Regions from separate parts of the Exiguobacterium sp. Helios genome, predicted to be linked through region 2. Evidence: riboswitches for the same ligand, from Rfam matches in the RefSeq annotation. Region 2 holds a riboswitch; each other region holds the start of a gene.

Region 1 (7,914 bases), 360 kb from region 2:
GGCAACCGGGCAAAAATCTTTTTTGCTAAATTTACCTCGCTGGCTCTTGTCATCATTAGCTTCATTGGTTTGCAGTGGGTAGTCATTCAGCTCAGTTTTGTCATATTCAACTGGATGATTAAGGATGACTACCGTGCAACTTCTACTCTTGGATTGTCGCGGACTTTAAAACAGTTATATACGATGAATCTTGTAGATGTACTCGTCATTGTAACGCTCGCCCTGTTTACCGTCAGCTTTTTGTTTATGCTCATACTGCTGGAGCGGTCGTATCGAAAAACAAAAGGACTATTGTTCATCGTCCTTGAAGTCATTGCTATTGTCGTGATCATGATGGGCGGTATGTACATCATTGAAACGCTCGATATCTTTTTATCACAGGAAATATCAGCAATCATGATAGCGATTTTTGTTCTCTATTTTATTTATACGATTTGGAAAAGCCTGCGCTTGTTAAAATGGAAAATTTCGGTCTGAGGAGGACGTCATGCGAAAATTTAAATTTGTAGTTATTCTGGCAGTCGTCAGTGTTTTGACGCTCGGCATTTATACCGTCTTTATTCAATCGATCGAGGAATCGGATTTTACCGTGGAGACGATCAAAGGGAATCCGAAACAACCGGAAGTCCGGTCCATTCAAGCGGAACTATACGATAACGGTTTAAAAGATGTGGATTATAACGTTGAATTAGACGGTCATGTTCAAAAAAAGACCAATAATTTTATCAGCGATCTGTTTGAGAATCCGTCTGAGGAAAAGCGGGCTCCGGCTGACTTTCGGCGCTTCATCCGTTCTGATTACGTCACTATGCTGAAACAGGACGGCATTTCATATGCGATGGGTGCGCCGGACAATACTAAGTGGGAACTTCAGTACTGGGAAGAAGGCAAGCAGCGTGTTGTTAAAAAAATCTTTCCGGCACCTGTTGAAGCTCGGAAATTAGGGGAAACTCAAATCACGCCGTATAAGAAAATCGGGGACAGTTTATATGTCACGATCTACGATCTGCAAACGGAAGTCGGCACGCAGTTATACAAAATCGATTTAAAAGGAGATAGCATTCAAAAAATTAATTTATCTGTTTCTTCTCAAGATGAAATCTCGCTCTTAGGAATTCATAATGAAGTGATTGTCTATTACGTGATGGAAAATATTAATGGAACAGATATAAGTAAAGAAAAATTATACATGAGCAACGGAAAAACAACAAAGCGCTTAAAAGGCTTAAAATCATTCAGCAACGGGCAAACGGAACTCAGTGCAGATGGCTCGAAGCTGATTGTACTTGAACGTGAAATGAACGATTTCAACTGGACTGTGTATGACATAAAAACAAAGCAAGTAGAAAAACATTCAATGGATATCCCGTTAGTGACGGATGAGTTTGGATTGGGTGAGTATACTACGCTTAAGGATGGTTTGATTTATACGGCGAATCGGTTGAATGATGGGATTTACAATGTTCGAGTCATCGATCCATTATCCGACCGCATTTTGTATGAAGGAAACATTAAAGACAAACTGAAGCGCGAAGAGACATCCCTAAACGGGCTGGTCTTGAAATAATAATGATACTTTTGACATTACAGCAAAAAACGCAATCTGAAACTCTCGAGGAGTTCCGGATTGCGTTTTTCAATCTTATTGATACGATTTGATGATGATATCCTGTTTCGCATAGTAACTCCACGTCAGGTCCTGCGATTCGACCTTTTTCGTTGTCACGGCAACGAATTTATTTTTACCGGTATAGATTCCGACGAAGTTCGGCGCTTTCGCCTTTTTCGCCTGAACGAATAACAAGTCGCCCGGCATCGCTTTTTTGAGTGTGACGGTTTTAAGAGGCATCGTAGCTTGTTTTGCAATCGTCCGTTCGAGTTTCAGATCACTTTTTTGATACACGTATTGCGTGAAGCCGGATGCATCAAATCCTTTTGTTGTCGTGCCACCTTCTTTATACGGAGTCCCAATCAATGATGTAGCAAGTTTTGTAATCGCGGCTTTCTTTTTCGCAAGTGCTTTTTCCGATAATGGTTTTGGTGTCTCGGCTTTAGTCGGTGTTGCAGCAAATGTCGCGACCGGACTAACCGTCGCTGTCAGTAAGAGGGCTGTTAATGGAAGGGCATAATACGATTTCATAGTAGAATCTCCTTTTTCGTAAGTGGGATGAACAACTGATTTTACCGTACCATGCCGATTGGAAAATAAAGCAACAAATTAGATACGTTCACCTAACAGTGTTGTAAGGTTCGGTCTGAGTCTCCGGAATAAAAAACGCCTGTTCCGTGTGCCTCACGAGAGGACACCATGGAAACAGACGCTTTTTTTATGAACGCTGATCGAGGCGATGACTGACAGCCGTCAACGCAGCTGCGAGTATAGCGACGGCACCACCAACAAGCGCGATATTCATGATCGGACCGTTCGCATAGACGAGTCCACCTAAAGCAGAACCGAAGGCAATCCCGACATTGCTTGCGACCGGCATCAGGGAAGCGGCAAGTCCTTTCGCTTCCGGATTAAACTTTTCCGCTAAATCGATCAGATAAATTTGTGTCGAAGTCGTCAATAAAATCGACATCAATGACATCAAAGCAATATTGATCAGTCCAAGCGAAACGGACGCTGTCGTCACGTACAGGGCAGCGAGCACGATTGCCTGGACGATGAAGACGAACCGGAGACGCCCGATCGGATTCCGGCTGGCGATTTTTCCGGCCAGTATATTACTGAAGATTGAGACGACACCGTAGGCGAGTAAAATCGGACTGATCCAGGCCGACGGCAATTTCAGTTCCAACTCAAGCACGGGGACGAGATACGTATAGACGACGTATGTCGCACCAAATCCGAACGACGGAATGAAAAAGGCAATCATGATCCGTGGATTGGCGAGTAAACTGAGCTGTTCGCGGATCGAGCCGGACGATTCCGATTGCTGGACCGGAACGACTTTCAAGACAGCAAGCAGGGCGATGACACCAAGACTGCTTGTCAGCCAAAACGAGGCGGCGTAACCGGCATGTTGTCCGATAAATGTACCGATCGGCACACCGAGAACGTTTGCCATCGTAAATCCGCCAAAGATGAACGAGACGGCGACGCCGCGTTTTGCGATCGGTACACTATCGCTTGCGACGACCATCGCCAGTGAAATCAGGACACCCGTCAGAACAGCCGTCACGATCCGAGACAACAGCAACAGTTCATAATTCGGTGCGATCCCGCTGCAGATATTCAGAATAATCCAGACAAAAATCAGACTGAGCATTAACTTCCGCCGCTCAAGGTGTCCGGTCAAGGACATCGTAATCGGTGTTCCGATGGCGAAGGCGATCGCAAAGGCGGAGACGAGCGTGCCGGCTTTCGCAATTGTGATGTTCAGACCGTCCGCAATTTCAGATAAAATACCGACGATGACGAATTCGCTTGTTCCAAGGACAAAAGTCAACATGGATAACGTCGCGATTAACAGCCAGTCGGCTTGACTCAAACGAGTCGATGATGATGACATATACAATTCCCCACTTCTGGCGCCTGTGCGCAAAAAAACTATCGTTTATCAGAATAGCATGATTTAAGAAGGGCGGAAACCGGATTTACCTGACCCGGAAAAAGAAGCATTATTGTGAATAGACAGTCAATTTCACTTGTCATTGATTCGGGTATACTAACAGAGTAGGAAACATCACCTAAATCAGAAAAGGACGTGATCTTGATGCAAGCAACAGTCACTTGGAATCAAAAGATGGGCTTCAGCGGGGAAACCGAATCCGGACATCACTTAGCGATGGATGCAGCTCCGGAAAACGGTGGGGACAATCAGGCACCCCGGCCGACGGAGCTCTTGCTTCATGCCGTTGCCGGCTGTACCGGCATCGATATCGTCTCGATTTTAGAAAAGATGCGCTTGACGCTGACGTCATTTGAAATGGATATCGAAGGCGAACGGGCGGATGATCATCCCCGGCGTTTCACGACGATCTCGATTCATTACCGGCTCGAAGGTGATTTACCGGACGATAAAGTCCGCCGGGCGATTGCCTTATCAAAAGACAAATACTGCTCGGTCTCGCAATCGCTGAACGCGGAGATTGAAGTTTATTACTCGATCAACGGCGTCCGGAACGAGGAACCGATTTGAAACGGATGGTCCCTGTTCTGTTGGCAAGCGTCCTCCTTGCCGGTTGTGCTGACGAGCCCGTACAACCCGCTGACCCGCAACCGAAGCCGGCAAAGAAAACAAAGCCGCCGCAGCCGGATCGACCTTCTGCTGCTGAACGGGCAGAGAAACAACTCAAGCAAACCGTTTCGAACATGTCGACGGCGGAAAAAGTCGATCAGTTGCTGTATATCGGGGTAACGGGAACAGCTTTGACACAAGCGGATCGTCAATTATTGCAGGACCATGCGCTCGGTGGTGTCCTGCTGCTTGGTGGCAATATCACTTCAACCGATCAACTGAAAACCTTTACAACAGCGATTGCCAAGGCGCAAACCGCTGATTCAAAAGCGTTCCTTGGCTTTGACGAGGAAGGCGGACGGGTCAGCCGGGTCCCGGACGCACAGCTCAAATTACCACCGAGCCTCTCGTTTGGTCATAAAAATGATCCGGCATTGATGAAGGAAGTCGGACAGACACTTGGTTCGATTTCCCGTTTTTACGGCTTTAATATGGATTTCGCACCGGTCCTTGATGTGAACAGTAATCCGGCGAATCCAATCATCGGCGACCGGGCGCTCAGTGCGGATCCGCAACAAGTCGCCCGGCTTGGTGTGCCATTGATGCAGGGCATGAAAGAAGAAGACATCGTTCCGGTCGTCAAACATTTTCCGGGACACGGGGATACGACCGTCGACTCACATGTCGGTCTACCGCGGGTCGATGCGACGAAAGCGGAACTCGAGCAGACGGAGCTGGTCCCGTTCAAACGGGCGATTCAGGAAGGGGCCGAGATGGTCATGGTCGCGCATATCCTGTTTCCGGCACTCGACAAAACCCGTCCGTCTTCGTTGTCGAAACCCGTCATGACCGGGGTGTTACGGGATGAGCTGAAGTTTGACGGTGTCATCATCACGGACGATTTGGTCATGGGAGCCATCACAGAACGGTACGGACTTGCCCAGGCGGCAAGTCTTGCCCTCGAAAATGGTGCGGATATGGCGATGTTCTCATCGCCCGGCGCATACGCGTCTGTTCACAAGGAAATCATGACACGGATCAAACAAGGTAAATTGTCGAGAGCAGACCTTGATCAGAAAGTCATGAGGGTATTACGCTTAAAACAAACGTATGACTTGTCGGAAACGAAACGCGTCGACGCGTATGAAAAGCTAATCGAGCAGGTCAAAGCGCTCGAATCGGACATACGACACTAATCAAGGGTAGAACAAATCGGACTACCCGTGGTAAACTACAGGCGTACCACACAAATCAATATCTACACTAGGGGAGTCTCGCAGCAGACTGAGACGGAAGTATCCGGACCCTTTGAACCTGATCTAGTTCGTACTAGCGGAGGGAAGTGGATTCCGATCATTCATAGAGGATGCGACAACTGTCGCCCTTTTTTGTAGGACCACTCCATCAGTTCATGGGGTGGTCCTTTTTCGTGTGGAAAGGGGGAAATGATGAGCCAGTTACATCTGATGACAACCGGCAAGCGGCGTCCGGACATACTCGAACAGCTGTTGCCGAAACTCGCACTATCCGTCGACCGGATTCATCTGCGGGAGCCGTTATGGTCAGCGAAGGAACTGGTCGTGTGCATCGAAACACTCGTGCGACGAGGCGTAAAGGCAGAGCAATTAATTGTCCATGACCGGCTGGACGTGGCAGTCGTCACCGGCACCGGAGTTCAGCTGACAACACGCAGCATTCCGGTCGACCTCGTCCGTCACCGTTTTCCGGAACTGGTGATCGGTCAATCGGTTCACTCGTTAACGGAAGCGATAGCGGCGGAACAAGCCGGTGCTGATTACGTCCTGTATGGCCATATTTTTGAGACGGGATCAAAACCGGGTGTACCGCCCCGGGGACTCGACGCCTTGAAACAAGTTGTCGACTGGACATCGATTCCTGTCATTGCAATTGGTGGCATTACACCGGACAATCTGCCGGATATCCTGGCGACCGGCTGCGCAGGCGGGGCCGTCTTGTCGGGCATTCTCGGTCAGGCGTCTCCGGTCGAAGCAGCCAACCGGTTCCGGGCGGTGATGCAACGATGACACGCCCGGATGTTTTAATCATCGGAGCCGGCATCATTGGTTTGACGCTCGGCTATGAGCTCCTGCAGCGCGGGAAAACCGTTCATTTGCTTGAACAGTCAACTGTCGGTCAGGGAGCGACGCAAGCAGCAGCGGGAATGCTCGCGACAGATGAAGAATTGCTGGCACCGTTACATGAACTGGCCCGGCTGAGCCGGACGCTGTATCCGGAATTCGTGCAACAATTGTTTGACGAGACCGGTCTCGGAAGCGGGTATCTGGAACAACCGTTTCATATGCAACAGGCACATCACTGGCGGACGTTTGATTCGGTCGGACAGGTTGATCCGCGGTTGCTTGCACAAGCATTACGCAGTGCGATCGAACGACGGGGCGGGGGAATCGAAGAGGCAACGGTCGTAGCACGTCTCGTACGGGACGGACAAACGGTGACCGGCGCCGAGACGAACCGGGGGCTACGGGCGGGCAGACAAATTATTGTCGCCGGTGGTCGCGGATCGGAAGAATTGTTACAGACGGTCGGAGTGACGATTAACACACTTCCGGTCAAGGGCGAGTGTCTGTCTGTCCGGCTGACGACCGGACAACTCAATCGGACGCTGTTTGGTGATGCGGTCTATTTAGTCCCGAAAGCAGACGGACGGATCATCATCGGGGCGACGGAACGGGTTGGTGATGAATCAACGACCGTCAGTCTGAACAGTATTCGTTTGTTATTGAATGCAGCAGTAAAGCTCTATCCGCCGCTTGCAGAGGCCGTGTTCGTGGAAGCTTGGTCCGGTGTTCGACCGCAAACCGGGGACGGTCTGCCGTATCTCGGAGCAGTGGACGGAATCGATGGGTTGTTCGTCGCGTCAGGCCATCACCGGCATGGCATCTTACTGGCCCCTGCGACGGCCAACGTCTTGGCCGATTGTCTCATGGGGCAAACGCCAAGAGTGACACTGGATGGTTTTAACAGCCGACGACAGGAGGAAAGCAGATGACTATCCGATTGAATGGGAAAAACTATGCTTTGACAGAGGAAATCAAGACGTTACACGACTTGTTAGAAAAACTGGAGATTCAGGGACAAGTCGTCATCATCGAGCAGAATCATCAAATCATCGACCGGTCGAGCTATCCGGATACGGACGTTACGTCCGGAGATGTCATTGAAATCGTTCATTTTGTAGGAGGCGGATAACATGTTAGAAATTGGCGGAAAAACATTTGCATCACGATTGTTACTGGGGACAGGAAAATATTCGGATAATGAGAAGCAACAGCAAGCGGTCGAAGCATCGGAAACAAACATTTTAACGTTTTCCGTCCGGCGTCTCGACGTCTTTGCAAAGGAACAGAACGATCCGCTCGCAGCGCTTGACTTAAGCTGCTATGATCTCTTGCCGAACACTGCGGGTGCGAAGACGGCGGAGGAAGCGGTCCGCCTTGCCCGCCTTGCCCGGGCCTCAGGGATGTGCGATATGGTCAAGGTCGAGGTAATCGGTTGTGACAAGACACTGCTGCCGGATCCGATTGAAACATTACGAGCAGCAGAGGAATTAATCAAGGATGGCTTCATCGTCTTGCCGTATACATCAGACGATTTGTTGCTTGCCCGTCGGCTCGAAGAACTCGGCTGTCATGCGATTATGCCGGCAGCATCACCAATCGGTTCCGGACAGGGCATCTTAAATCCGCTC
Region 2 (7,914 bases):
TCGCTGGCAATGGATCAATCGTTTTGCGGGCATATCGTCGCCGTGTTGTTAGCGATGCATCATGTGCAAGTCTACGGCACACCTGCCGGAAACCAATCGTTGATCCGTCCGTTTGCGACGACGCGCCAGACAGAAGACGCAGCAGTGACGGCTTATTTGCAAACATTAAGCAAAACGGAACGGGCAAAAATCAGGTTTGATGTCAACGGTTCGGCGATTGTGATGGAAAGTATCACAGCCCAACAACGTTTTACGATCAGTTCCGCTTATTTTGACCGCCTTTTGCATACGCGTGACCGTTTACGGAATTTGGCCGACGTCTGGCTCAGTCCCTCGCTCAAACAACGGCTCGTCAGCGGTCCGCCGTTAGTCGAACTGGCGCTCGACCGCGAGCAAGGTGGGCTTGAACTGCTCGTGACGTTTAGCTATCAGGGGGTTCGGATCAATCCGTTACAGGAGACGGATTGGCTCGGGCGCGATGTATCGCTTGAAGGATCCGTCCTCCGCTACGTGACAGAGAGTGGTTTCTTGGAGCGGGACGGTCGCTATCGGTTAGAAGAAGAGGAAGCGGAATATCAGTTTTTGAAAGGTTTGCTCGACCCCCGTGTCGTTTACGGCAAACTCATCGTCCAAGTGACGGAGAGTATCCGCCAATCCTTACCGAACGGACCGTTTCATCCACGGATCGATGTCGAGACGACGGACCGCTTGGATTGGTTGACGTTCCGCTTTTCTATGGATGGAATCCCGGAAATGGAACTGAAACAGGTCTTGCAGTCGCTTGTCACCCGGAAAACGTATCACCGGTTAAAGAACGGTCAGTTTGTCTCGTTTGAGACCCGGGCATTTGAACAGTTACAACGCGTTTTTCGGCAACTTGAAGCAGCAGAGCAGGACCAACTTGAAGCGGTTTTGCGCGCGCCGGCTCTGCCGAACCTTAAACACCTGGTCGGTGCCTCCTTCTTGCATATCCATAAACAATTGACGGAACGGTGGCTCGAGCTGAAAAACGGAACCGGTGTCTACCTGAACTTCCCGGAAGTACTCGATCGGCATTTGTATCCGTACCAGCGGGCAGGCATCCAGTTCATGGCGAATCTTGCCGGACATGACGGGCACGGCATTTTAGCGGACGAGATGGGACTCGGTAAGACGATTCAGGCGATTGGTTATCTCGAGACGCTTCCTTCGGGTCGAATGTTGATTGTCGCCCCGGCTTCCCTGCTCCATAACTGGCAGGCGGAACTTACACGGTTTGCGCCGTCAAGAACCGTTCATCTGTTGAACGGAGCACGGAAACAACGGTTGGATCAAATCGAGACAGTACCAGCGGACGGAATTTTTCTGATTTCCTACCCGTCGTTACGGGCCGACATGGAGGCACACCAGACCGTCGAATACGACGTCGTAATTTTCGATGAGGCACAACATCTGAAGAATCCAGCGTCACAAACCGCTGTCCGCTTGCGCCGTATTCGGGCGAAACATCGGTTTGCCTTGACCGGAACACCGCTTGAAAACCGGACCGATGATCTCTGGTCGATTTTCCGGGTCATCTTCCCCTCCTTGCTGCCGGACTTACAGACGTTTCAAACATGGTCGCATGACGAGATCAAACGATTCATCCGACCGTTTCTGATGCGCCGGACCAAAGGCGAGGTGTTGCAGGATTTACCGAAGAAGCGGATTGTTCACCATTATACAGACCTCGGTCCGACGCAGAAAAAACTTTATGCTTCCTACTTGGCGAAACTGCAACTGGAAACGTTACAGCATCTCGACGAAACGAAGCGTGAAGACCGGATTAAGCTGCTCGCCGGTTTGACCCGCTTACGGCAGATTTGCTGTGATCCGGCGTTGTTTATTGATGGATATACCGGTGAATCGACGAAACTGGAACGATTGTTGACGTTAATCGAAGAAAAACTGGCAACGGGACACCGGCTGTTGATTTTTTCCCAGTATACGAAGATGCTCGGACACATCCGGGAACGACTGGCAGCACGACAACTTGCCCACCTTCTACTAACCGGTGAGACACCGGTTGAAAACCGGGTCGCACTGTGTGACCGTTTTAATGCCGGTGAAGTCGATGTCTTCCTGATTTCCTTGAAAGCCGGCGGGACCGGTCTGAATCTGGCGACGGCAGATACCGTCATTTTATACGACAGCTGGTGGAATCCGGCCGTCGAGCAGCAAGCGGCTGACCGGGCCCATCGATTGGGACAACAGTCACCGGTCGAAGTGATCAAGTTATTGATGATCGGGACGATCGAGGAAAAGATGGCGGAATTACAAGATCGAAAAGCGACGATGATTGATGCCGTCTTATCGGATCAGAAACCGGATATTTTAACGATTCGTGAACTCGTCCGTCTGCTTGATTCCCCCTCTTTTATCGATTCATCAGGTGATTAACCATACAAATCAAAGAAAATCTTAAAAAAATGAAAGACCTTCAATCCGTTGTCTATCAACAGGTTTGAAGGTCTTTCGACAATCAAATTCAGAAAAAAGGTTTTAACTTTTGAAAGACAGGGGTATATCTACATTAGCACCGTACAACACGGTCGCTTTTCAATTATTGTTTCTCAATATCAGCGTAATGACCTGGGAGAGAAATGCTACTTACTCACTTCGTTTTTCATTTCTGAATGAAATCCAGTTGAACTAGCATTTAGCGCATGAATTTCTGTTGGAACCTATTGTTCCACTCCTACATTCATTACCTTTTGAGGGCTATACCAAATTCAAGGGGGAAATGAACATGTCAGTAACATTAAAAGTAGAAGAACGCGAAGTACGCCCACGCTCACTTAGAAAGCAATTACGTCATGAAGGAAAAGCTCTTGGTGTCGTGTATGGCTACAAAGTGGAAAGCACACCGATTTCATTCGACGAAAAAGAATTGGTCAAGGTTGTCCGTGATCACGGCGAAAACGTCTTAGTTGCTCTTCAAATCGGCGGTAAAAAGGTCAACACGTTGATCAACAAGCTCGATATGGATATCTTTACACCAACCATCAAACACGTTGAATTCATCGCTGTTAAAATGGATGAAGAAACAGAAGTCGAAACGGATATCGTCCTCGTCGGCGAAGCAGCCGGTGCGAAACTTGGCGGATTCCTTTCACAAACACTCTTTAAAGTAACAGTTGCCGCAACACCAGATAAATTACCGGAACGCATCGAAGTCGACGTGACGGATCTTGCAATCGGAGATTCAATCACAGTAGCTGATCTTCCGGAAGAAAAAGATTTCCGTGTCGTCACAGAAGGTGACATCCAAGTCGCAGCGGTCGTTGAATCGACACTTGAAGCTGAACTTGAAGAAATCGAAGAAGCAGAAGCTGAGGCACAAGCAGCTGATGCGGATACAGCGACAGACGATTCAGAACAAACTTCTGAAGAGCAAGCTGAAGAAAACAAAGAAGATAAAGAGTAATCTTTTCTCTCCTCCCCTCGTGGGAGGTTTTTTTATGCATATTGACAAGTCCGGTCGACAGCCGTACAGTGAAGAAGGTACACATCATTAACACATCCACTAGGGGAGCCATTTGGCTGAGACGATTCACTTCGGACCCTTTGAACCTGATCTAGTTCATACTAGCGTAGGAAAGTGGAGCGGAATCCTCGTGCTCTTTTTCTGCATCTTGCAGGTTACACGACCGCTCTCTTTTCATAGAGGGCGGTCTTTTTTGTGGTTTCTTTGTGGGTGTGCATTCAAAGGAGAAGTGATTATGAACAGTTGGAAAATGAAAGAAATCATCGTCATGATGATGCTCGCCGTCGCGTGTGGTGTCCTCTACTTAGGGTGGTCGACGTTATGGTTACCAATCTCGGCCATCTTCGGACCGGTCGGATCAAACTGGATGTTCGGCATCTGGGTCATCGCCAGTCCCCTTGTCGCCTACATCATTCAAAAACCAGGCGCGGCATTGATTGCGGAAGTCGTCGCCGCTGCCGTCGAATTGTTTACAGGGAGTCACTTCGGCTTATCGGCACTGTTGATTGGATTCGCACAGGGGATCGGGGCCGAGATTGCCTTTGCCGTGTTCGGATACCGGAAATTCAATACGTTTACCTTGATGTTGTCCGGTGTCTTCGCTGCCGTCGGAAGTATGGTCTACAGCCTCATCGTGAACGGATTTGCCTACTATACGACGACGACTCTCCTGTTGACGTTTTCCTTACAACTTGTCAGCGGTGCTCTGCTCGGCGGCTTACTCGCAAAAATCATCGTCGATGCGCTCGTTAAGGCAGGGACACTGAATGGGTATGCGATCGGACGACAACGAAAGCAACGTGCCGTATGATGCAGTGCGAGCACCTGACAGTCCGCTATCCGGATCAGGATCACCCGGTCTTACAGGATTTGTCGGTTACGATTGATAAAGGAGAAACGACGTTGCTCGTCGGTCCAAGCGGCAGTGGAAAGACGACCTTTTTACATGTCCTCGCCGGTCTGTTGCCGGAGACGATTGAAGCCGATGTCAGCGGTCACTGGTTGACCGAGGGAACGGTCGGGATGTTATTCCAACAGCCGGACGATCAGTTTTGCATGCAGACGGTCGGTGCCGAAATGGCCTTTAGTCTGGAAAACCGAAGCATCTCCCGATTTGAAATGGATGAGCGGATTAAAGGTGTCTTGGCACGGGTCGGACTTGACCTCGCCTTGACGACGCCGATTGCCGAGCTGTCCGGCGGGATGAAACAACGGCTTGCTCTAGCCTGTGTATTGGCACTCGAACCGGACATCCTGTTGCTCGACGAACCGACGGCGCAACTTGATCCGCATGGTCAACGTTTGATGATGGAGCTGATTGAGGAATTGCACCACGATCCGAACGTGACGCTGGTGCTGATTGAACACCAACTGGAGCAGTGTGTGACGTTTGCGGACCGGGTGCTGGTCTTTCAAACCGGACGGATCCGTCTTGACGGACCGCCGCGGGATATTTTTTCAGAACGCCGGACCGTTTTGACTGAACTCGGGATTGCGACACCGCGCCTTTACCCGTATACATTCGAAACGATACCGGCCGAGGTCGCGGCAGAATGGGCACTCGATCGTCCCCCTGTCCGCGAACCCGTTTCAACCGAACCGACATTTGAACTTGTTGACGTGACCGTCCGGCACGGAAAGCAGACGGTTCTCCAGCGGATCTCGCTGACCGCCCACGCCGGAGAATGGATCATGCTTGTCGGACGCAATGGAGCCGGCAAAAGTACCCTGCTCGAAACGCTGGCCAAACTGTTACCGGCGCAAGGCGGAACGATTCAGTTGTTTCAGACAGCGTTGAAGAAATGGCGGGACCGGACATTTTACCGGCAGGTCGGCTTTGTGTTTCAGCAACCTGAGTTTCAGTTTCTCAAACAGACGGTTCTTGACGAACTGACGATCAGTTGTACCTCACCGTCGTCCGGTCAGATGGATGATGCCTTACAGTACTATCGCTTGGCGGACGTCGCGGGTCAGTCGCCGCTCGCACTCAGTCTTGGTCAAAAACGGCGTTTGAGCGTCGCGACAATGCTGCTTGAGCGAAAAGCTGTCTTGTTGCTGGACGAGCCGACTTTCGGACAGGATGCCGAGACGACGGCACAACTGATTGAAGTCTTGCGGCAAGCCCGTGCAGCCGGGACGACGCTCATCATGGTGACGCATGATATGGAGCTGGTGTACCAACAGGCAGACCGGGTGCTCGTCCTCGGTTCGGGAAACATTCAATTTGACGGTTCACCGGAGGAATTGTTTCAGGAAACCAAGATTTTACACGACAATCAGCTGATTCGTCCGGTGTCCTATCAGTATCAGCAACAAAAGGAGGGGATCCGTCATGCAGGAAAACCACTCATGGCTCGCTCAAATTAATCCTTCCGTCAAACTGGCGACCCTGGTCTATGTCATGCTGTTGCTGATTTCGACATCCCGTTTAGAAGTGACGTTTGCACTGCTCATCCTTTCCGCCGTCGGCGTATGTTGCTCCGGCTGGCAGCTGTCAACGCTTCTCATTCGTCTCGTCCCTTATGGTGTGTTGTTTCTGTTGACGTTTTGGATGATGGCCGCGTTCGGAAAAGGTGAAACGGAATTGTGGGCATTCGGCTGGTTCCGGATCACGGAAGAGAGTCTTGCACATGCCTGGTTGGTCGCGACGCGGATGCTCGCCTTCGTCCTGTTGAGTGTAACGTTCGTTGCAACAACGGACGCGACACGGTTCGTCATGAGTCTGATTCATCAATGTCGTCTGCCGGTTCGCCTGGCCTATGGATTTTTAGCCGGTCTCCGCTTCATTCCGATCTTTCGGCAGTCGATTCGAACGATCCGTCAAGCGCGTCGTGTCCGGCAACAACGGTCACTTTGGCCGTGGCAAACGTTTTTTGACATCAGTCTGCCGTTGTTTACGACCAGTATCCTCCGCTCGGAACAGATTGCGATTGCGATGGAAGCCCGTCAGTTTCGGGTCAATCGGACCTATTATGTCGAGCCGGTCGTAACACGAGGGGATCTTGCCTTTCTGTTGATGACCGTCACGCTCGCGACGTCACTTCGCCTGGTGGTTTGACAGCGGACGATTACGCGGCACTACTTGGGGGAATAAACAGGATAGATACAGTGAATCCAAAAAAGTGGGTGGAGTCGTGAAACGAATCCTGTTAGTCGGCGCAGGTCATGCGCATTTAGAATGTATCAAACAAGGGAGTCATTCGGATGTCGACTGGATTGTCATCACTCCCTCGCGTTATCAGTATTATTCCGGGATGTTCTCCGGACTGGCGGACGGAACCTATACACTCGACGAGATACGCATCGATGTCAAAGCGTTATGTGAACGATACGGTAAGACGTGGATGGAGGACCGGGTCGTGCGAATCGATGCTGCCAACAAACACGTTATCGTTCAGTCCGGACAGTTCGTGCCGTACGATATCGTGTCGTTTAATATCGGATCAAACGACTGGGAAGCAAGCACTCCGAACCACGTTACGATCAAACCGAACTATCGTATAGAACAAGCGTTAAAGACGTTCAGGAGTGCCGTCTCCCCTGTCATCGTCGGCAGTGGTGCGGCGGCCGTCGAGATGGCGGCGTCATTTCAGTCAAACGGTACACCGGTCACCCTGATTCATGAAGAACCGTTGCTCAGCGGTCATCCGGCCGGTCCGGAACTGGCCGCGCGACTCGATCAGTTGGGTGTCAACCGGATCATTGACCGGTTCGAAACGCTGGATGGTCAAACAGCAACGCTCCAATCCGGCCGCTTGCTCGAGACGGATGCCGTTTTGTTTTTAGGAGGGGCAACGGCGCATGAATTGTTTCAGGTATCCGGTCTGTATTGTGATGACCGCGGATTTTTACTGGTGCACGAGACGCTGCAGTCGTTCGAGGATCCGTCCATCTTTGCCGTTGGGGATTGTGCGACTCTGATCGCGTATCCGGATACACCGAAAAACGGTGTGACGGCGGTGCGACAGGCTCCGCTGTTGCTTCAGAATTTGATCCGATGCGTGAACGAAGAACCGTTACGGGCGTTTCGACCCCAACGGTGTTATTTGACGCTTCTTGCGCTCGGTCATCGCCAGGCCACCCTGCTGTACGGACGATTTTACCGAACCAACCGGCTCAGCTGGTATTTCAAACAATCGATTGACCAGCGATTTATCAAGAAATATACGGTCTGAATCAACAGGCAGAAAGATGAATGGTTCATCTTTCTGCCTGTTTTATTTATAAATTACATTTTTTAAAAAAAGAAGATTCTATTAAAAATATGGTAATATGATGGATAATTAATTAAGGAGGAATTATCATCAAAAATAGATTACTGACTCTCGCTATGCTATCCAGCATCGTGTTAACCGGCTGTGGGCAAGAACGATTGCTAGATCTCAAGCCGGTACCTTCCTACTGGTCTG
Region 3 (7,914 bases), 320 kb from region 2:
TCTAACAACAGATCACCGGATAAGCCTTGACCGCTCGCCCGGTATCGTTGCAGCAAGACCGCATCGCCGCCGGTCAGACCGGTGACGGACTCGACGCCGTCCCCTGTCAACGAACGTTCGACCGCCGCTTCCATTACTTCGAGATTCCGTTCCATCATCCCGAGGACTTCATCCCGCTCGAGGTGCCTAACGGTCATTTCCTGTTCAATCATGATTTCTGAAATCGGTACATTTTTTTCAGTCGCCAGTGCGACGAGTTCTTTTACGGATTTAAACATCTCTTCACTCTCCCATCATGACAGAACGCTCGACTTGTGGTAACCGGTTGATTTCTTCAAGTACAGCAATCGGCATCCGGTCATCGATTTCTATGGCCATTAATGCCTGTTTACCTTTTTCATGACGCGATACTTCCATGTGTCCGATATTGATTTCATAATCGGCCAAAATACTTGTGACGGCTGCGATCGCACCAAAGCGGTCATGATGCAGGACGATCAAGGCCGGTCCACCGCCTGACAACTTTAACGGCACACCGTTCAACTCGGTAATCTCAATCGTTCCCCCGCCGATTGAAATACCCACGAGTTCAAACTCCGCCTGTCCATCCGTCAAATGAACGCGAGCCGTATTCGGATGGTCCGTCAACGCCTCACTTGTTTCAAAATGAATCCGGATCCCTTTTTGTTCCGCAATCTTAATCGATTCCGGAATCCGGTCGTCAAACGTGTCATAGCCAAGGACACCGCCGATAATGGCGACGTCCGTTCCGTGTCCCCGGTACGTATCCGCAAATGATCCATAAAACGTAATCGTAATATCCGTCGGTTGTTCGCCAAACAGTTTCCCTGCCATTAATCCAATTCGCGCTGCCCCCGCTGTATGCGAACTGGATGGTCCGACCATAATCGGTCCGATGATATCAAATACACTTCGGTACTTCATCTTCTTTTTCCCCTCTCTTCCAACTAAACAAAAATCCCACCTCTATTATCGCAGATGGTGGGATGTGTGAAAAGGTACGTTCACGTTTTATATTATTCGACGCTCAGGATATACGAGTAGAGTGGCTGTTTGCCGTCATGCACTTCTACTTCCGCTTCCGGATTGATGGATTCGATGTAAGCAACAAGTTCGTCAACCTCTGCTTGCGCCACGCCTTCACCAAACAGGACTGTGATGATTTCATCTTCGTCCGTCACGAGTGTGTCAACGAGTTTCTTGACCGCACCGAGACTCGAACGATCCGTTGCGATGATTTGCTTTTCAGCAATCGCCATATGATCATCTTTTTTAATTTCGACACCATCGATACTCGTATCGCGGACGGCATATGTGACTTGACCAGATTTGACTGCTGCGATCGCATCCATCATATGACGTTCGTTTTCAGCGACTGTCGCTTCCGGATTGTAGACGATTGTCGCGGCAAGTCCTTGAGGAACTGTTTTCGATTTCACGACTGTCACACCACAAGAGGCCACTGATGCCGCTTGTTCGGCCGCCATGATGATGTTTGAGTTGTTCGGATAGACATAGACATGTTCCGCATGGGCATCTTCGATCGCTTTAACGATGTCTTCCGTTGACGGGTTCATCGTTTGTCCGCCTTCGATGACGACACTGACACCCAGTGATTTAAAGAGTTCGCTGATTCCTTCACCCATCGCTACCGTCACAAGTGCCGACTGCGCTTTTGCTTTCGTCGCGACTGGAGCTGCCACTTGATTGACGCCCTCTTCTTCAAGGATCGTCGAGTGCTGTTGACGCATGTTTTCGATCTTGACGGCAACGAGTTCACCAAAACGTTGACCTTTCGTGATGACTTCACCCGGTGTTTCGACGTGAACATGGACCTTCAGTAACTCTTCGTCTGCGACGACGAGTAATGAATCCCCGAATTCCGCGAGCTCATTCCGGAAGGTTTCTTCGCTAAATGGTGTTTTCGCCAGTTTATCGTCCTGGAAACGAACCATGATTTCCGTGCAGTAGCCGTAATGAATTTCTTCCGTCGACATGAAGCTTTGAGCCGATTTGTGATGCTCTGCTTCGACGAGTGCTTCCATGACCGGTGCATGCGGTTTTTCAAGTTCTTTCCCTTCAAGTGTCGCAAGGAATCCTTCATAAATACAAACAAGACCTTGACCACCGGAATCGACGACGCCGACTTCTTTAAGTACAGGTAACAAGTCTGGTGTGCCTTCAAGTGATACTTTTGACGCTTCAACGATACCGCGCATCAACTCAAGCAGATCGGTCGTTGATTCTGACTGGGCAATGGCTGCAACAGCTGTCTCGCGTGCTACTGTCAAAATCGTTCCCTCGACAGGTTTCATGACTGCTTTATACGCTGTGTCGACCCCTTTTTGCAGGGCATCTGCGAATTCCTTTGTATCAATCGCATCTTTTCCTTCGATTGATTTCGAGAAACCACGGAACAATTGGCTTAAGATAACGCCTGAGTTCCCGCGTGCTCCCATTAAAAGACCACGTGCAAAAACCGTGGCAACTTCTGAGACCGAGTCTGTCGTTGTTTTTGCGGCTTCTTTCGAACCCGATGTCATCGTCAAATTCATGTTTGTTCCCGTGTCACCGTCTGGGACCGGGAAAACGTTCAGCGAATCGACAAAATCCGCATTTTGATAGAGATTCGCTGCGCCATTCTGGATCATCTTGACCAGTTGCGCTCCTGTTAAACGATCTACGCTCACTAAAGTTTCCTCCTCTATTCCCGCCTTAGACATTCGTCAAGCGGACTCCTTGGACAAAAATATTCACAGATGTCACTTCTAAACCAAGTGCCTGGCTGAGTGAATATTTCACACGGCTCTGGACGTTGTTTGCGACTTCTGAGATTTTCGTACCGTAACTCACGATGATATGCATATCGATGTGAACTTGTTCTGATACCTGCCGCACGATGACACCACGGGCAAAGTTTTCGCGTTTCAGCAGTTCAGCCAGTCCGTCTTTGATTTGCGACTGGGATGCCATACCAACGACACCAAAACATTCCATCGCTGCTCCGCCTGCAAGTTGCGCAACGACATCATTGTCTACGTCAATTTTTCCATAAGTCGTTTTCATCTCGATCGCCACTTGAGTAGCCCCCTTTGTTAATTGTGTTCTTCTCATAATTCTACTATAAGGACCTACTATTGAAAAGTCGCCGTACTGACTATACAATGAATATGTGAAAAATAGTAGCGGTCAAATGAACTTTTACCATCATCCTCATTCATTATTTTAAATTTTGAGGTTGTCTGTCAAGTTTTTTTCTTGTCAGCTACTTTTTTTATGTTGCAACCGTCTTAACAGCATGCTAAGATAGCAAAGTGTCTATTAGGACGAACGCAAAACAACATAAAAGGAGGCGGAACACATGGCACGTAAATGCTACGTTACTGGGAAATCGCCGAAGTCGGGAAACAACCGTTCACACGCATTGAACAAAACGAAACGCACTTGGGGAATCAACGTACAAAAAGTACGTATCCTCGTTGACGGTAAACCTAAAAAGGTTTGGGTTTCAGCTCGAGCGCTCAAATCAGGTAAAGTCGAACGCGTATAAGGCGCAGTAACCGGATGGGAATCTTCCCTTCCGGTTCTTTTTTTGTTCTTTTTTTATTTTTCTTATAAACTAATTGTCTGAATAATTGAAAACGCTTACAATAAGTGAGCAGTTATTTTTTTCAAGGGGGAAGGGTCAACATGCAGTTAAAAAGAGAAATGACAAGCCGACATCTCTTCATGATTTCACTCGGAGGGATTATCGGTACGGGACTGTTCCTCGGTTCTGGATTGACGATTTCGCAAGCGGGACCGCTCGGGGCGGTTCTCAGTTACATCGTGGGTGGGACCATCATGTATCTGACGATGTTATGTTTAGGGGAGATGGCTGTCCATATGCCGGTCTCAGGATCTTTCCAAACGTATACGACACGGTTCATCGGACCGGGTATCGGATTTGCCGTCGGTTGGATTTACTGGCTCGGTTGGGCTGTCACGGTGGCGCTCGAAATCACGGCAGCCGGCAGTCTGATGGATCGATGGTTTCCGGATACACCAATCGTCATCTGGTGTGCGATTTTCACCGTCCTTTTATTCGGTCTCAATGCGGTCTCCGCAAAAGCCTTCGGGGAGGCTGAGTTTTGGTTCTCGAGCCTGAAAGTCCTTGCCATTCTATTTTTCATCGTGCTCGGGGGAGCGGCTTGGTTTGGCTGGATTGATATGGCGGCAGCACGTCCGGAAAGTTTGTTCGCCAATTTTACTTCAAACGGATTATTCCCGAACGGCGCCCTGGGGGTATTGACGACGATGATTGCCGTCAACTTTGCGTTCCAAGGAACCGAATTGATTGGGGTTGCTGCCGGAGAATCAAACGATCCAGAAAAATCGATTCCAAAAGCAATCCGTAATACCGTCTGGCGGACGTTCATCTTCTTCGTCCTCTCGATTACGATTGTCGGCGCCTTGATTCCTTACGAAACAGCCGGCGGCATCAGCAGTCCGTTCATCATGGTATTTGATGCCATCGGAATTCCTTATGCAGCTGATTTAATGAACATCGTCGTGTTGACAGCCTTACTGTCGGTCGGGAACTCGGGGTTGTACGCTGCTACTCGGATGTTATGGTCGATGTCACAAGAAGGCATGATTTCGAAAAAACTTGCCATCGTCAACTCACGCGGAGTACCTATGCGCGCTTTGTGCTTTACGATGCTGTTTGCGATGTTATCACTATTGACTGCCTTTTTCGCGGAAGATACCGTCTTCATCTGGTTGTTGTCACTCGCCGGACTCGGTGCGCAAGTCGGTTGGATTTCGATTTCTGCTTCACAGATCGCCTTCCGTCGTCAATTCATCAAAGAGGGACATGCTGTCAGTGAATTGAAATTCAAGACTCCGTTCTTCCCGGTCTTGCCGATTATCTCGTTCTCTTTAAACATGCTTGTACTGATCAGCTTGGCATTCCAAGCGGATCAACGGATTGCGCTGTATATAGGTGTTCCATTCTTCCTCTTGACGTGGGCCTCTTACCACCTGTTCGTCAAAGGAAAACATATTGCGGCTCAAACTGAACGTCAGGCAGCCAGCTCGACATTGGAATCTTAAAAAACTACAAAAAACGTGATCGACTTTTAGGATATCCTAAAGCCGATCACGTTTTTTAGTGGTCTGACAAACTTCTTAAAGCAATCACTTCACCGGTATGCACCGTCACGTTCGCCACTCCGTGATGTGTCCATTCATTGCTGACGGTCAATGATCCGCCGACCGGCACGTCATGATTCGTCAACGGGTACTTGACCCCGCGGAGGGTCAAACATGTCGGAACGAGCGGGATGAAAGAGAGATAGTGAAATCCATCTGCCTCGATCTCATACGTCCCCGGCTGTAAGAAACGAACCTCTTCCCGCTTCGTCATCAAGCGGACTGCCGGAAATTGTTTTAGCAGATAGACGTTTTGAAGCGTCATATCAAGTCGTCCTCCGGTCGCACCGAATATTAACACTTCCGTTGCTTCATACTGTTGACTGACATGTCGTAAAGCCAGTTCCAAGTCGGTCTCATCCTTTTCAGCCGGATGGATGATCGCTCCTTCCGGTTTGTATCCGAGAGAATCAAAGTCCCCAATCGCCAAGTCAAAAGCGAAACCTTGCTGTGCCAAAACGGTGACACCTCCGTCAACAGCGATGACAACCGTCTTCTCATCCATAAACGGTTTCAGGGACGGGATGTCTTCCGCCGGACCGGCCGCTACAATCACAACCCGCATCAGACACCCCGTGCTGAATAACGAAGAAGTCGTGGTGCTGTCGTAAACAGGAGTCCTGCGACAATACCACATAACAGATACGATGGAACCATATACGTCGCGTTATAGATCAACGAATACGGGACGACCGGACCTTCCGCATACTCAGCGAAGAACACGATTCCACTAATGACGTGACAGACATAACGGAAACCTGCACCAAGCAATGTCGCACCTAGTACAATCGCCATTAGACGGCCATTTTTCCCGGCTGCTGCTGCTTTTTTGACTTTCCGTGCGAACAGTCCGCTCAGTCCGACGACTCCAAACGCGATCGTATAATCGAGTAACGGCTGGACGACCGTCAGGATTTGTGGAGCGAACATCAGTTGAATCGTTCCGACGAGCGCTCCCGTCACGACCCCACCGACAACGCCGTGACGAAACGCCATGACGAAAATCGGTAACATCGCTAAACTAATTGAACCACCTTGCGGCATTTTAAATGGGATCAATAAATCGAACACCACACCAAGACTTGCAAAGATTGCAATTTCCATTAACATTTGTAGCCGTTTCATCCTTTTTTCCTCCTAAAAAATAAAATCGCAGGACGGCAAAAAGGCAGTACGACGAACGCCGTACTGCCTGCGTGCGCCACATCCCTACGTCCGTCTGAACGGAACAGGTTCGAAGGGTTAAAGTCCAATCACTTCTCTCAGCCGCTTGACGCGACACCCCTTGCGGTCATCATTTAATTTTGATTCTGCCCCTATTATACGTGAGCAGCATTCCGAATACTAGTGATTGCTTCTGAATAATCCGGTGCATTGTAGATAGCGGAACCTGCAACAAGTACGTTTGCCCCATTCTCGATACATAATTTTGCTGTTTCCGCATTAACTCCACCATCGATTTCAATCTCGAAGGATAGATTTTGTTCTGCTTTCATTGCAGCCAGTTGATTTAATTTCTTCATCACACCTGGAATGAACGCTTGTCCGCCGAATCCCGGATTGACCGTCATCAATAAGACCATGTCCACATCTTCAAGCACGTGTTCGATCGTCGACAGCGGCGTATGCGGGTTGAGTACTACTCCTGCTTTCGCTCCAGCTGCTTTGATTTGTTGCAACACACGATGGACATGATTCGTCGCCTCCACGTGGAAGGTTACGATATCAGCACCTGCTGCAACGAAGGATTCGACAAAGTTTTCCGGACGATCAATCATGAGATGGACGTCGAGAACCATATCTGTTTTTTGACGTAAACTGCTTAATACAGGGAGTCCAAAGGAAATGTTCGGAACAAATTGACCATCCATGACATCAAAATGGATATAATCGGCTCCCGCCGCTTCAACTGCTTTGACATCCCGCTCTAAATTTGCAAAATCTGCTGATAAGATTGATGGTGCGATTTTAATCATCTTAATACCTCCGCGTCCGATTCTTGATTTCCTCTACAAACATACCATAATTCGTATACCGGGAAGCCATGATTTCATGGGCCTCGACGGCTTTTTTAACGGCACAACCGGGCTCATTCAAGTGCAGACAGCCACGGTACTTGCATTCGTCCTGTAAAGCAACAAATTCAGGGAAACACCATCGTAACTCCTCGAGTTCCATTTCGTGCGGAAAATCGAGATTCGAAAATCCCGGGGTATCTGCAATTAAGCCTTCGCCAAGCGGAATCAATGTCACATGACGGGTAGTATGGCGTCCACGACCAAGTGCCTTCGAAATATGACTCGTTTCCAGTGCCAACGAAGGTTCCAAGGCATTCAACAACGAACTTTTCCCTACACCGGATTGTCCGGCCAGGACACTCGTTTTATCTTTTAACAACGGACGGACAGATTCGACTCCGGCCAATGTCTCACTTGAAGTTTCGATGACGTGATATCCGATGGTCCGGTAAGCGGCAATGGCTTCCAATACCCCTTGTTCGGCTTCACCTTGTAACAAGTCCATCTTCGTCAAGATGATGATCGGTTGAATTTCCTTTGCTTCAATCAACACTAAAAACCGGTCCAACAGATGGGCAGAAAAATCAGGTTCTGCTGCCGATACGACCAACAAAGCTTGATCGATATTGGCAACTGGTGGGCGGACCAAGAAATTTTGACGGTCTTTTACTTCCAGGATATA

What was found. Region 2 has a riboswitch for thiamine pyrophosphate ahead of HNY42_RS09745 (ECF transporter S component). Riboswitches for the same ligand answer to the same signal wherever they lie in the genome.
Region 1: another riboswitch for thiamine pyrophosphate. It lies ahead of HNY42_RS07605 (thiamine phosphate synthase); the one in region 2 lies ahead of HNY42_RS09745 (ECF transporter S component).
Region 3: another riboswitch for thiamine pyrophosphate. It lies ahead of thiT (energy-coupled thiamine transporter ThiT); the one in region 2 lies ahead of HNY42_RS09745 (ECF transporter S component).

Annotation. Positions count from the first base shown of each region.
Region 1 is NZ_CP053557.1:1,482,622-1,490,535, forward strand. Features, by position in the region: gene HNY42_RS07575 (hypothetical protein) at 1-477, shown strand, start outside; gene HNY42_RS07580 (hypothetical protein) at 488-1,567, shown strand; gene HNY42_RS07585 (C40 family peptidase) at 1,643-2,140, opposite strand; gene HNY42_RS07590 (MFS transporter) at 2,328-3,515, opposite strand; gene HNY42_RS07595 (OsmC family protein) at 3,720-4,145, shown strand; gene nagZ (beta-N-acetylhexosaminidase) at 4,151-5,380, shown strand; TPP riboswitch at 5,440-5,542, shown strand; gene HNY42_RS07605 (thiamine phosphate synthase) at 5,633-6,229, shown strand; gene HNY42_RS07610 (NAD(P)/FAD-dependent oxidoreductase) at 6,226-7,215, shown strand; gene thiS (sulfur carrier protein ThiS) at 7,212-7,415, shown strand; gene HNY42_RS07620 (thiazole synthase) at 7,417-7,914, shown strand, end outside.
Region 2 is NZ_CP053557.1:1,842,360-1,850,273, reverse strand. Features, by position in the region: gene HNY42_RS09755 (DEAD/DEAH box helicase) at 1-2,418, shown strand, start outside; gene HNY42_RS09750 (50S ribosomal protein L25/general stress protein Ctc) at 2,768-3,445, shown strand; TPP riboswitch at 3,537-3,635, shown strand; gene HNY42_RS09745 (ECF transporter S component) at 3,741-4,316, shown strand; gene HNY42_RS09740 (ABC transporter ATP-binding protein) at 4,313-5,872, shown strand; gene HNY42_RS09735 (energy-coupling factor transporter transmembrane component T family protein) at 5,838-6,563, shown strand; gene HNY42_RS09730 (FAD-dependent oxidoreductase) at 6,640-7,680, shown strand; gene HNY42_RS09725 (hypothetical protein) at 7,878-7,914, shown strand, end outside.
Region 3 is NZ_CP053557.1:2,162,086-2,169,999, forward strand. Features, by position in the region: gene sdaAA (L-serine ammonia-lyase, iron-sulfur-dependent, subunit alpha) at 1-278, opposite strand, end outside; gene sdaAB (L-serine ammonia-lyase, iron-sulfur-dependent subunit beta) at 283-945, opposite strand; gene HNY42_RS11365 (DAK2 domain-containing protein) at 1,038-2,711, opposite strand; gene HNY42_RS11370 (Asp23/Gls24 family envelope stress response protein) at 2,737-3,099, opposite strand; gene rpmB (50S ribosomal protein L28) at 3,383-3,571, shown strand; gene HNY42_RS11380 (amino acid permease) at 3,712-5,115, shown strand; gene HNY42_RS11385 (thiamine diphosphokinase) at 5,171-5,779, opposite strand; gene thiT (energy-coupled thiamine transporter ThiT) at 5,779-6,339, opposite strand; TPP riboswitch at 6,404-6,510, opposite strand; gene rpe (ribulose-phosphate 3-epimerase) at 6,534-7,190, opposite strand; gene rsgA (ribosome small subunit-dependent GTPase A) at 7,192-7,914, opposite strand, start outside.